Regions from separate parts of the Shewanella amazonensis SB2B genome, predicted to be linked through region 2. Evidence: predicted binding sites of a transcription regulator. Region 2 holds the regulator's gene; each other region holds the start of a gene.
The links. The regulator FliA, encoded in region 2, starts transcription of late flagellar genes. The targets are predictions, from matches to a motif close to CTAAAGNTNNNNNNNNNNNNGCCGATA.

Region 1 (3,273 bases), 180 kb from region 2:
GTCCCAGTTTGAGCTGTAAAGCTCGTTGCTGATTTGCATGTCGTCCGTGTAGCCCGATACGGTAATGATGCCGGGGACATCCTTTAACAATTCACCCACGGCGCGAATAACGGGCCTGAACCTGGGTTGCAGGAACCCCGAACCTGAGCCAAATGCGCCTTTCTCGCGGATACGAATAATGATTTGCTGGCCAAGAGATTCAATTTCAATTGCGCCATCAACAATTTCCTCGTTGAGCTGCTCAGCCATTTTCTTCACCTGCTGATTGATAAGCTCCTGGGATGAAGAGGAATCACTCTGGGTGCTTTCAGCGGTTTCCTGTGCTGTTGATGAGGCTTCACCACCGCGTTGCGAGCCCTGTTGCTGCTGCACGCCGCCGGCACTCTCACTCTCCCCTTCCTGGAAATCGAGGATTGGCTCGGTCATCTCATTGGTTTGCTGGTTGATGATTTCAATGGGGGTAGGCTCGGGTTTGCCAGGACGAAACTCCAGAGCAATCACGGAGGTGCCCTTGGGAATATCTTTCACCTCAACCTTATTCTGTACCCCGAATGCATACTTCATAGAACCGGCTATCTGCTTGAATTTCATGACGTCCATTTCGGAAAACGCCAGCAGCAGCACGAAGAAGCACATCAGCAGCGACATCAGGTCGGCAAAGGTGGCAAGCCACAGAGGCGCCCCCGGAGGTGGACAATTGCACTTGGCCTTGGCCATAGCGCTATTCCCCGTCCGTGGTGTCTATCTTGCGGGATTTTTCCGCCAGATAGTTTTTCAGGAAACCTTCGATCACTCTGGGGTTTTGGCCATCCTGAATTGCCAGTACCGCATCCATGATAAGGTTACGGTTCAGCATTTCTTCACTCATACGCAGCGACAGCTTATCCGCAACCGGAATCGCCACCATGTTGGCCAACATAGCGCCATAGAGGGTCGTTAACAGGGCCACCGCCATGGCTGGACCGATGGATTTGGGGTCATCCATGTTGGAGAGCATGGCTACCAGACCAATCAAGGTACCAATCATCCCCATCGCCGGGGCAACGTCGCCAAAGGCCCGGAAGATACCTATGCCGGTTCTGTGACGCTCTTCAGTGAGGGCGATATCTTTTTCCAACGCTTCGCGCACCACATCGCCGTCATGACCATCGACCAGCATGTCGACGGCTTTTTGCATAAAGCTGTTGGAAATTTGTGCTTCTTCCAGCGCCAAAAAGCCCCCTTTACGGGCCGCATCGGCCATGGCAACTGACTGCTCAATCAACTCTTCCGGCTTGTCGATTTTGAACATAAACGCCTTGGCGGCAATCTTTACTGCCCCGAAAAATTGTTTGAGGTTGAATTTCATCATCACCACAAACAGCGAGCCACCAAATACGATAAAAACGGAAGGAATATCCACAAAAATGGCCAGACCGCCGCCGGTCACCATCGCCATCACCACAAAGGCAAAAGCGCCCAACAGACCAATGAGGGTTGCTAAATCCACAGATGCTCCTTAATTACGCAGTCATGAGAACCGAAGGCAAAGGAAACCAACGGCAAGCCAAAAATCCAGGGTCACTCTCAGGTATTAAGCCAAAACCTATAACAAAGGACGTAGGTGCAAGACCCTGTCGCTATTCTCAGTTATCGGACAGCGCTTCGGCAAGTTTAGCGCCAATTTATTTTTTCTAACAAAAATTCAGCAACAAAGCGTGCTCCAAGGCAAATATTCCCCCGCATAATTTGACCCTGTCAGCCTCCTGAGATACCTTGTGCACGCCGATACAGCAGGAAGAAATACCGTGGCCAAAAAACCGGAAAATTTGAGTTTTGAAGCGTCTTTGGCAGAGCTGGAACGCATAGTCACCGAATTGGAACAAGGTGAGGTCTCATTAGATGATGCCCTGAAACAATTCGAGCGGGGTATTGGACTGGTGCGAGCCAGTCAGGCCAAGCTGGAACAGGCCCAACAAAAAGTGGCCATCTTGCTGACTCAGGCCCCGGATGCCCCACTCGACGACTTTTTACCCGAGGGAGAATAATGCTCAAACTTGCCCTCGCCGACTGTCAGTCCCGGGTCGACGCTGTCCTTGCCGCACATATAGATGCATTGCCTCAAACCGCCCCCGCGTTGAAGGCCGCCATGCGCCATGGTGCCCTGATTGGCGGTAAACGTATACGCCCCTTCCTTGTATACGCCGTGGGTGAATTGCTCGGGGTAGATAAGGCCAAGCTGGACCGACTCGCCGCCGCCGTTGAATGTGTTCATGCCTATTCCCTTATCCATGATGATTTGCCCGCCATGGATGACGACAACCTGCGCCGTGGCAAGCCTACGGTACACATTGCCTTCGATGAAGCCACGGCAATACTCGCCGGTGATGCGTTGCAAACACTGGCCTTTGAAATCATCAGTGAATCCGATGCAGGCCTCGCCCCAAAAGCGCAGGTCGCCATGATTGCGGCCCTGGCAAGGGCATCGGGATATCTGGGTATGTGTGGCGGGCAGGCACTGGATCTTGCTGGTGAAGGCAAGAGCATCAGCCTCGATGAACTGACCCGGCTGCACAACCTGAAAACCGGCGCCCTTATTCGTGCTGCCGTGGAGCTTGCGCTGATTGCCGCCGATGCCTCCGATGCCGACACGGCGGCACTTCGTGCCTATGCCGATGCCATTGGTCTTGCGTTTCAGGTTCAGGACGACATCCTGGATATCACGGCTACCACCGAAGAAATCGGTAAGCCGCAGGGTTCTGATCTGGATGCCAACAAGAGCACGTATCCTAAGTTGTTGGGACTCGATGGCGCCCGGCAAACTGCCGATGCACTGGTAGCCGACGCACTATCAGCGCTGGCCAAAATGCCATACAATAGTCAGCTACTTGCAGACTTCGCCCGTTATATCGTCGCGCGACGAGTATAAGAAAGAAAAGAATCTCGCTATGAGTTTGGACATTTCGAATTATCCATTGCTTGCCCTGGCGAGCACCCCGGAAGAGCTGCGCCAGCTGCCTCAGTCGGCATTGAAACAGCTTTCAGATGAACTCAGGCAGTTTTTGCTGACCTCAGTGGGCATCTCCAGCGGCCATTTCGCCTCTGGCCTCGGCACGGTCGAACTGACCGTTGCGCTGCATTATGTGTACAACACCCCCTTTGACCGTCTGATTTGGGACGTGGGCCATCAGGCCTATCCCCATAAAATTCTCACCGGCCGCCGTGACAAGATGCACACCATTCGCCAAAAGAATGGCCTGCACCCTTTCCCCTGGCGCGAAGAGAGTCAATACG
Region 2 (3,273 bases):
CGCCGGTATGGGACAGCGAGATATGCGACTGGTGGAGCAATTGGATAATTTGACGGCTAACAGTGCCTTGCCGATCCGCAGTTATCTGGTATTGTCAGCAACGTCGCAACGTCGTGTGCTTCAGGATGCGGTTAAACATTTCCAGCGCATTCCTTTATCCGGCGCTGTACTGACCAAACTGGATGAATCTGTTTCTCTGGCCGGTGCATTAAGCGTACTTATCCAGAGTGGGCTGCCACTGAGTTATGTGACTGATGGGCAAAGAGTTCCTGAAGATATGAAAGTCGCAGACACCCTGGCGTTGGCAAGACAGGCGCTTGATGCCCTGAATGAACCTGAGTATCAGGGCATCGACAACAATATGTGGTCGGAAAGCACGACCTTTGCGTTCGAGTAAAGCTATGACCCGTGATCAAGCAAGCGGTTTACGTATGATGAATCAGCCATATAACGAAAAAGTAAAAGTCATTGCCGTGACAGGCGGCAAAGGTGGGGTAGGTAAGACCAGCGTTTCCATCAATACGGCTGTGGCTCTGGCAGAAAAGGGCAAACGGGTATTGGTACTGGATGCCGACCTCGGTTTGGCCAACGTGGACGTGATGTTGGGTCTGCGTGCCGAAAAAAATCTTTCCCATGTATTATCCGGGGACGCCGAGCTGGACGACATCATCCTGCGTGGTCCCAAGGGCATTGGCATAGTGCCTGCTACCTCGGGTACTCAGGCGATGGTCGAGCTGACAGCTGCGCAGCACGCAGGGCTTATCCGGGCCTTCAGCGAAATGCGCACCCAGTTCGACGTGCTTATTGTGGATACCGCAGCCGGTATCTCCGATATGGTGCTCAGTTTCTCCCGTGCGGCCCAGGATGTGTTGGTTGTAGTATGTGATGAGCCTACGTCAATCACAGATGCCTACGCACTCATCAAAATCCTCAGCCGTGAGCACGGTGTGTTCAGGTTCAAGATTGTGGCAAATATGGTTCGTAGCCTGCGCGAAGGCATGGAACTTTTTGCTAAACTCAGCAAGGTGACTGACCGCTTTCTCGACGTGGCACTTGAATTGGTTGCAACCATTCCCTTCGATGAAAACTTGCGAAAATCAGTACGTAAGCAAAAATTGATTGTAGAGGCTTACCCCAAATCACCTGCTGCCATTGCCTACCACGGTCTGGCGAATAAGGTGATGAGCTGGCCTATCCCGCAGCAACCCGGTGGCCATCTCGAATTTTTCGTAGAGCGTCTGGTACATCGTCCCGATTATCAAGAGGACAGAGCGAGTGAATAAAGCCGCGGCGTATACCTCCATGGAGAGTAAAACCTCCATCGTTGAACAGTACGCACCGCTGGTTAAAAGAATCGCGCACCATATGTTGGCCAGATTGCCGGCATCCGTACAGTTGGACGACTTGCTGCAGGCGGGCATGATTGGCCTGCTTGAGGCATCGGCCAAATTTGACGGCGGCAAAGGCGCCAAGTTTGAAACCTTTGCTGGCATTCGTATTCGTGGTGCCATGTTGGATGAAATCCGTAAAGGTGATTGGGTTCCACGTTCTGTTCACCGTAATCAGCGCAGAGTCGCCCAGGTGATAGACGAACTGGAACAAGAGCTCGGACGTGATGCCCGGGACACAGAAATTGCCGAAAGACTTGATATGTCGATGGAGGAATACCATCATATCCTCAATGATGTTTCTGTTGGTAAAATCATAGGGATAGAAGATTTAGGCGTATCACATGATGTTCTGGTTCCCGACGGGGAGCAAACCAACGACATTTATGATGACCTGGCTCAGAGCCAGTTCCAGCAGGCCTTGGCAGATGCCATTCGCCAGTTACCCGAGCGGGACGCGCTGGTGTTATCACTTTATTACGATGAAGCACTGAATTTAAAAGAAATAGGCGCCATTCTTGATGTGAGTGAGTCGCGGGTATGCCAGATCCACAGTCAGGCTATGCTCAGGCTCAAAGGTAAGCTCAAGCATTGGACACAAGTATAAATTATTATTTGAGCAGCTAGAGTGTCAGCTCACCGGAGGAAACCTTGGACAAGAATATGAAGATTCTCATTGTTGACGACTTTTCAACAATGAGACGTATCATCAAGAACTTGTTGCGAGACTTGGGGTTTAATAACACCCAGGAAGCAGATGATGGCTCAACCGCCTTACCGATGCTGCAAAAGGGTGATTTCGATTTTGTGGTTACCGATTGGAACATGCCGGGCATGCAGGGTATCGATTTGCTCAAAGCGATTCGCGCCGATGAAAACCTAAAGCATATTCCGGTACTGATGGTGACCGCTGAAGCCAAGCGTGAGCAGATTATTGCCGCCGCTCAGGCTGGCGTAAATGGCTATGTGGTTAAGCCTTTTACTGCAGCGACACTGAAAGAGAAGCTGGACAAGATATTCGAACGACTTGGTTGAGCAAGGATGGGCTATGCAGGCAAACACATCAGGGCTCATTAGTCTCGAACAGGCACAGGAACTCGTCACGCTCCTGAGTGCGGGTGAGCAGGAAAAGGCTGATTTACTGCTGCGGGACCTTGCGGTCCCCATTCAGAAAGAGCTGTTTGACGAAGTGGGTAAGCTGACCCGCCAGTTACACAGTGCGCTGGTTGATTTTCAGTTGGACAGTCGCCTGATGGAACTGGCCAGTATCGATATTCCTGACGCCAAAGAGCGACTGAACTACGTCATAGATATGACGGAGCAGGCAGCCAACAAAACCATGGATGCTGTGGAAGAGTGTTTGCCCCTCGCTGACGCCCTTATCAACCATATTCAAACCGTCATGCCAGCCTGGGATAAGCTCATGCGGCGTGATATCGACATTACTGAGTTCAAAAGCCTTTGCCATGACGTACAACAGCTGATGAATCGCAGTGCGATGGACTCAGAAAGACTGCGCGAGCTTTTGAATCAGATTTTAATGGCGCAGGACTTCCAGGATCTGACCGGACAGATGATCCGCCGTGTTATCGATTTGGTTCGTGAAGTCGAGAATAGCCTGGTGTCAATGTTGACCGTCTTTGGCGAGCAACCAGCCACAGAAGTTACCCAGAAGAGTACCAGCAGCATAGAAGCGGAAGGCCCCATCATGAATGCCGAGCTTCGTCAGGATGTGGTGACTGGTCAGGATGAAGTCGATGACCTGCTGTCCAGCCTGGGTTTCTGATAAGGAGTCAATTTAATGTCATTTGATGTTGATGAAGAGATTCTGCAGGATTTTTTGATAGAAGCCGGCGAAATTCTCGAGCTTCTGCAGGAACAATTG
Region 3 (3,273 bases), 530 kb from region 2:
GGTCGACCACCAGCAATTTAGTGGCGAGGCGCTGATAGCGGATATAGCGACCTATGGTCGCCGAGGTGCCACCGGTGCCGGGACTCATCACAATCCAGCTGGGGATGGGATGGGGTTCGCGCTCCATCTGGCCAAAAATAGCGTTGGCAATGTTGTTGTTGCCGCGCCAGTCGGTGGCCCGTTCGGCGTAGGTGAACTGATCCATGTAGTGGCCACCCAGTTCTTTGGCGAGTTTCTCTGACTCGGCGTAAATCTCGCTGGAATGTTCAACAAAATGGCAACGTCCGCCGTAAAACTCAATTTGTTCGATTTTGCGCTTGGCGGTGCTCTTTGGCATCACCGCAATAAAGGGTAAACCGAGCAGGCGGGCAAAATAGGCCTCAGACACCGCAGTGCTGCCGGATGAGGACTCGATGACCGACGTACCTTCTTTAATCCAGCCATTGCAAAGTGCGTACAGAAACAATGAACGGGCCAGACGATGTTTGAGGCTACCGGTGGGGTGGGTGCTTTCGTCTTTTAAATAGATATCGATGCCGTCGAGCATCGGTAATTCGAGCTTAATCAGGTGGGTGTCGGCGCTGCGCTGAAAGTCGGCTTCAATTTTGCCGATGGCATTGGCTACCCAATTAGTGCAAATGGGGAGGCTCATGGGGAGTCCTGTGTTTTGCAATACGAGCTTGGATAATATGAAAAATCAACAGGATTTCACAGCGTCAGGATCAAAACTGACAGAGATTATTGCATTTGGAGATTAAAGACTTGCGAGGTGAGTTACAACAGATTCTGCCGGCCAAGGCAAAGAAGATGGTGGAGGGAGAAGGATTCGAACCTTCGAAGGCGGAGCCGTCAGATTTACAGTCTGATCCCTTTGGCCACTCGGGAACCCCTCCATCATGGCGTAAAGTGAAAGAAACAAGTGGTGGAGGGAGAAGGATTCGAACCTTCGAAGGCGGAGCCGTCAGATTTACAGTCTGATCCCTTTGGCCACTCGGGAACCCCTCCACGAGTTTCTTGCTTTACATTTTTTGCGTTGCTGAAGTGGTGGAGGGAGAAGGATTCGAACCTTCGAAGGCGGAGCCGTCAGATTTACAGTCTGATCCCTTTGGCCACTCGGGAACCCCTCCTCATCAGCGGCGGCCATAGTAAGCAGAATCGATAGTCATGTAAAGGCTAAATTTGCAAAAAAGGCTAAAGTTAGGCGCCGATTGGTCGATTAAATGACAACGACCTGTTTTTGTGATGTTTTTTTATGCAGATTGCTGCTGGTTTAGTCAATGAAAGTCAAGTAGGAGACCGCCTTGCCCGTGCTGTTGAAGAGGGGCGCAGGGGCGATTTTGGCTTGATATTGGCAATGTTGTCCCAGGATGCCCGTGATTTTGCAGAGTTTTGCTTATCCGGCGACGAATCGGTTGAGCAAAAGCTGCAAAAACATTTTGAGCTGCCACCCCAACAGCCTCTGGTCGCCAAACCCGGGGCTGAAGACTGTATGGATAACAGTGGTGTCTTCAGAACCTTTGGTAAAAAGGCATTTCATTTAAGTCAGGCACTCTTGCCCGAACCTGTCGTCATCCGCGGCGACCTTCCTGCTGATATGTTAATTGCGTTGAATAACTGCTCACACACTGTGCAGCGTCGCTACTATTCTGACGCGCGGCCGGCCTTACCCACACACCAACATTTTAACGACATCCTTGAAGCGCAGCGTGCACTCGGAAAACTGATGGAGCACGCAGACAATCGAAACCTGATGGCAATGGTTTGATGCAAGACAGGGTTTGATTTTGCAAATTTGCCTATAATTTTCTGTAGTTGCACTAATTTAACCTGAATATGTCTTCACGAAGGAGTTTGGCGTTATGAAAGCCATTGAAGCGAATCAAGCATCCAGCGTTAACGATACCTGTACCGACTGTGGCAGCTTTGTCGATATAGGTGCCGTAATAGCAGAAGAAGATACAGAACTGACCCTGGAGTTTTCAGGCAAGGATGCAGATACCAAAGCACGGCATTTGTGCGATTTGGCGGTAAAACGGTTTGCCAATGTCTCTGGGCAGATAGACCACACTGAAGCAGGAGTTTGCCTCAGAATTACCTTTGATGTGGCCGCGGAAAAAATGATTTTTCAATTGGAACAGGGACTGTGAAAATTTAATTGTACGCGCTGTTGCTACAAACTAATCAGCTGATGTACAGTCGAAAACCAATAAAAAATAACAATAATTTAGAATAGGGCGCACAGACGTCCGTCATTTCCCGCACCCTGGGATTTAGGGAACTGAGTGAAAAGGCGTAAATATCAATTTCTGGTCGATCAAATAGTTCACTCTGCTGCCAAGCAGCAAGGTGACTTCGAAAAAACCGCCGAACTGGCTACCGAGCTCCTGTGTCAAACACTGGGGCTTTGTGACGCCAGCGTGTGGGCGTTTGATGCACTGCTCTCCAGCCAATATCAGGTTGCACACTTCGGCAAACACCGACTGGAACCCAGTGCCAGGCGCCCTGCTCAAATCAGCGATTGTCCACGTTATTTGAAAGAACTTGAAAGCAGACGCCATATCGATGCTTTTGATGTGGCCAATGACCCAAGACTCGTTGAGTTGGCGTCCTGCTACTTTACTCCCAATGGCGTCCATTCTGCCCTCGAAGTGGCTATCCGGATAAACGGTCACATTGAAGGTGTACTGAGCCTTGAGCGCAGCATAGGTGCGCGCTGGAGCGACAGCGAGCTTCATATCGCAAGCCAGGTGGCAGATCAGCTGGCATTGGCGCTGGCGACCCGTCATACCTACGACAAAGAAGAAAAGCTCTCACTGTTTAAGAGTGCAGTGGAACAGTCTGAGCAGGTGTTCATGCTGATTAACCTGCACACCGAAACCGTCGAATACGTCAATAAGGCACACGGTGACATTACCGGTGTACCAAGAGAAAAGGTTATTGGCCGCTCTCTAAGGCAACTGGACTTTTTCACTCAGCACCCACGGCTGGCAGAAGAAGTACTCGGACGGGTGTTTCGTGGTCTCAGCGCCAAGGGAGAGGTTAAGCTCAAGCGCTATGATGGTCGCGACTACTGGCTGAATTATCAGGCAAGTCAGTTTGTTACCGAGCGTGGTAATTATTATGTGCTGGTCACTTGTGAAGATAATTCCGAGCAGCACAACTACCAACAGGAGCTAGAGCGCCTTGCCTGGCGGTGTTCGTTAACCGGGCTCTACAACCGCCTCCATTTCAATCGGGTACTCGACCGCACTCAGCAGGGGCAATTGCTACTGG

Region 1: a site for FliA is predicted at 1,631-1,657, ahead of pomA (flagellar motor protein PomA). Genes of this name have one in related genera too.
Region 3: a site for FliA is predicted at 1,192-1,218, ahead of SAMA_RS09510 (VC2046/SO_2500 family protein). Genes of this name have one in related genera too.

Annotation. Positions count from the first base shown of each region.
Region 1 covers NC_008700.1:2,926,638-2,929,910, forward strand. The annotation lists gene SAMA_RS12705 (flagellar motor protein MotB) at 1-717, opposite strand, end outside; gene pomA (flagellar motor protein PomA) at 722-1,489, opposite strand; gene xseB (exodeoxyribonuclease VII small subunit) at 1,788-2,027, shown strand; gene ispA ((2E,6E)-farnesyl diphosphate synthase) at 2,027-2,908, shown strand; gene dxs (1-deoxy-D-xylulose-5-phosphate synthase) at 2,928-3,273, shown strand, end outside.
Region 2 covers NC_008700.1:2,744,548-2,747,820, reverse strand. The annotation lists gene flhF (flagellar biosynthesis protein FlhF) at 1-397, shown strand, start outside; gene SAMA_RS11945 (MinD/ParA family protein) at 402-1,283, shown strand; gene SAMA_RS11940 (RNA polymerase sigma factor FliA) at 1,276-1,995, shown strand; gene cheY (chemotaxis response regulator CheY) at 2,040-2,423, shown strand; gene SAMA_RS11930 (protein phosphatase CheZ) at 2,437-3,174, shown strand; gene SAMA_RS11925 (chemotaxis protein CheA) at 3,190-3,273, shown strand, end outside.
Region 3 covers NC_008700.1:2,218,234-2,221,506, reverse strand. The annotation lists gene SAMA_RS09530 (PLP-dependent cysteine synthase family protein) at 1-652, opposite strand, end outside; tRNA gene SAMA_RS09525 (tRNA-Tyr) at 809-893, opposite strand; tRNA gene SAMA_RS09520 (tRNA-Tyr) at 921-1,005, opposite strand; tRNA gene SAMA_RS09515 (tRNA-Tyr) at 1,043-1,127, opposite strand; gene SAMA_RS09510 (VC2046/SO_2500 family protein) at 1,253-1,765, shown strand; gene SAMA_RS09505 (DUF406 family protein) at 1,860-2,147, shown strand; gene SAMA_RS09500 (putative bifunctional diguanylate cyclase/phosphodiesterase) at 2,283-3,273, shown strand, end outside.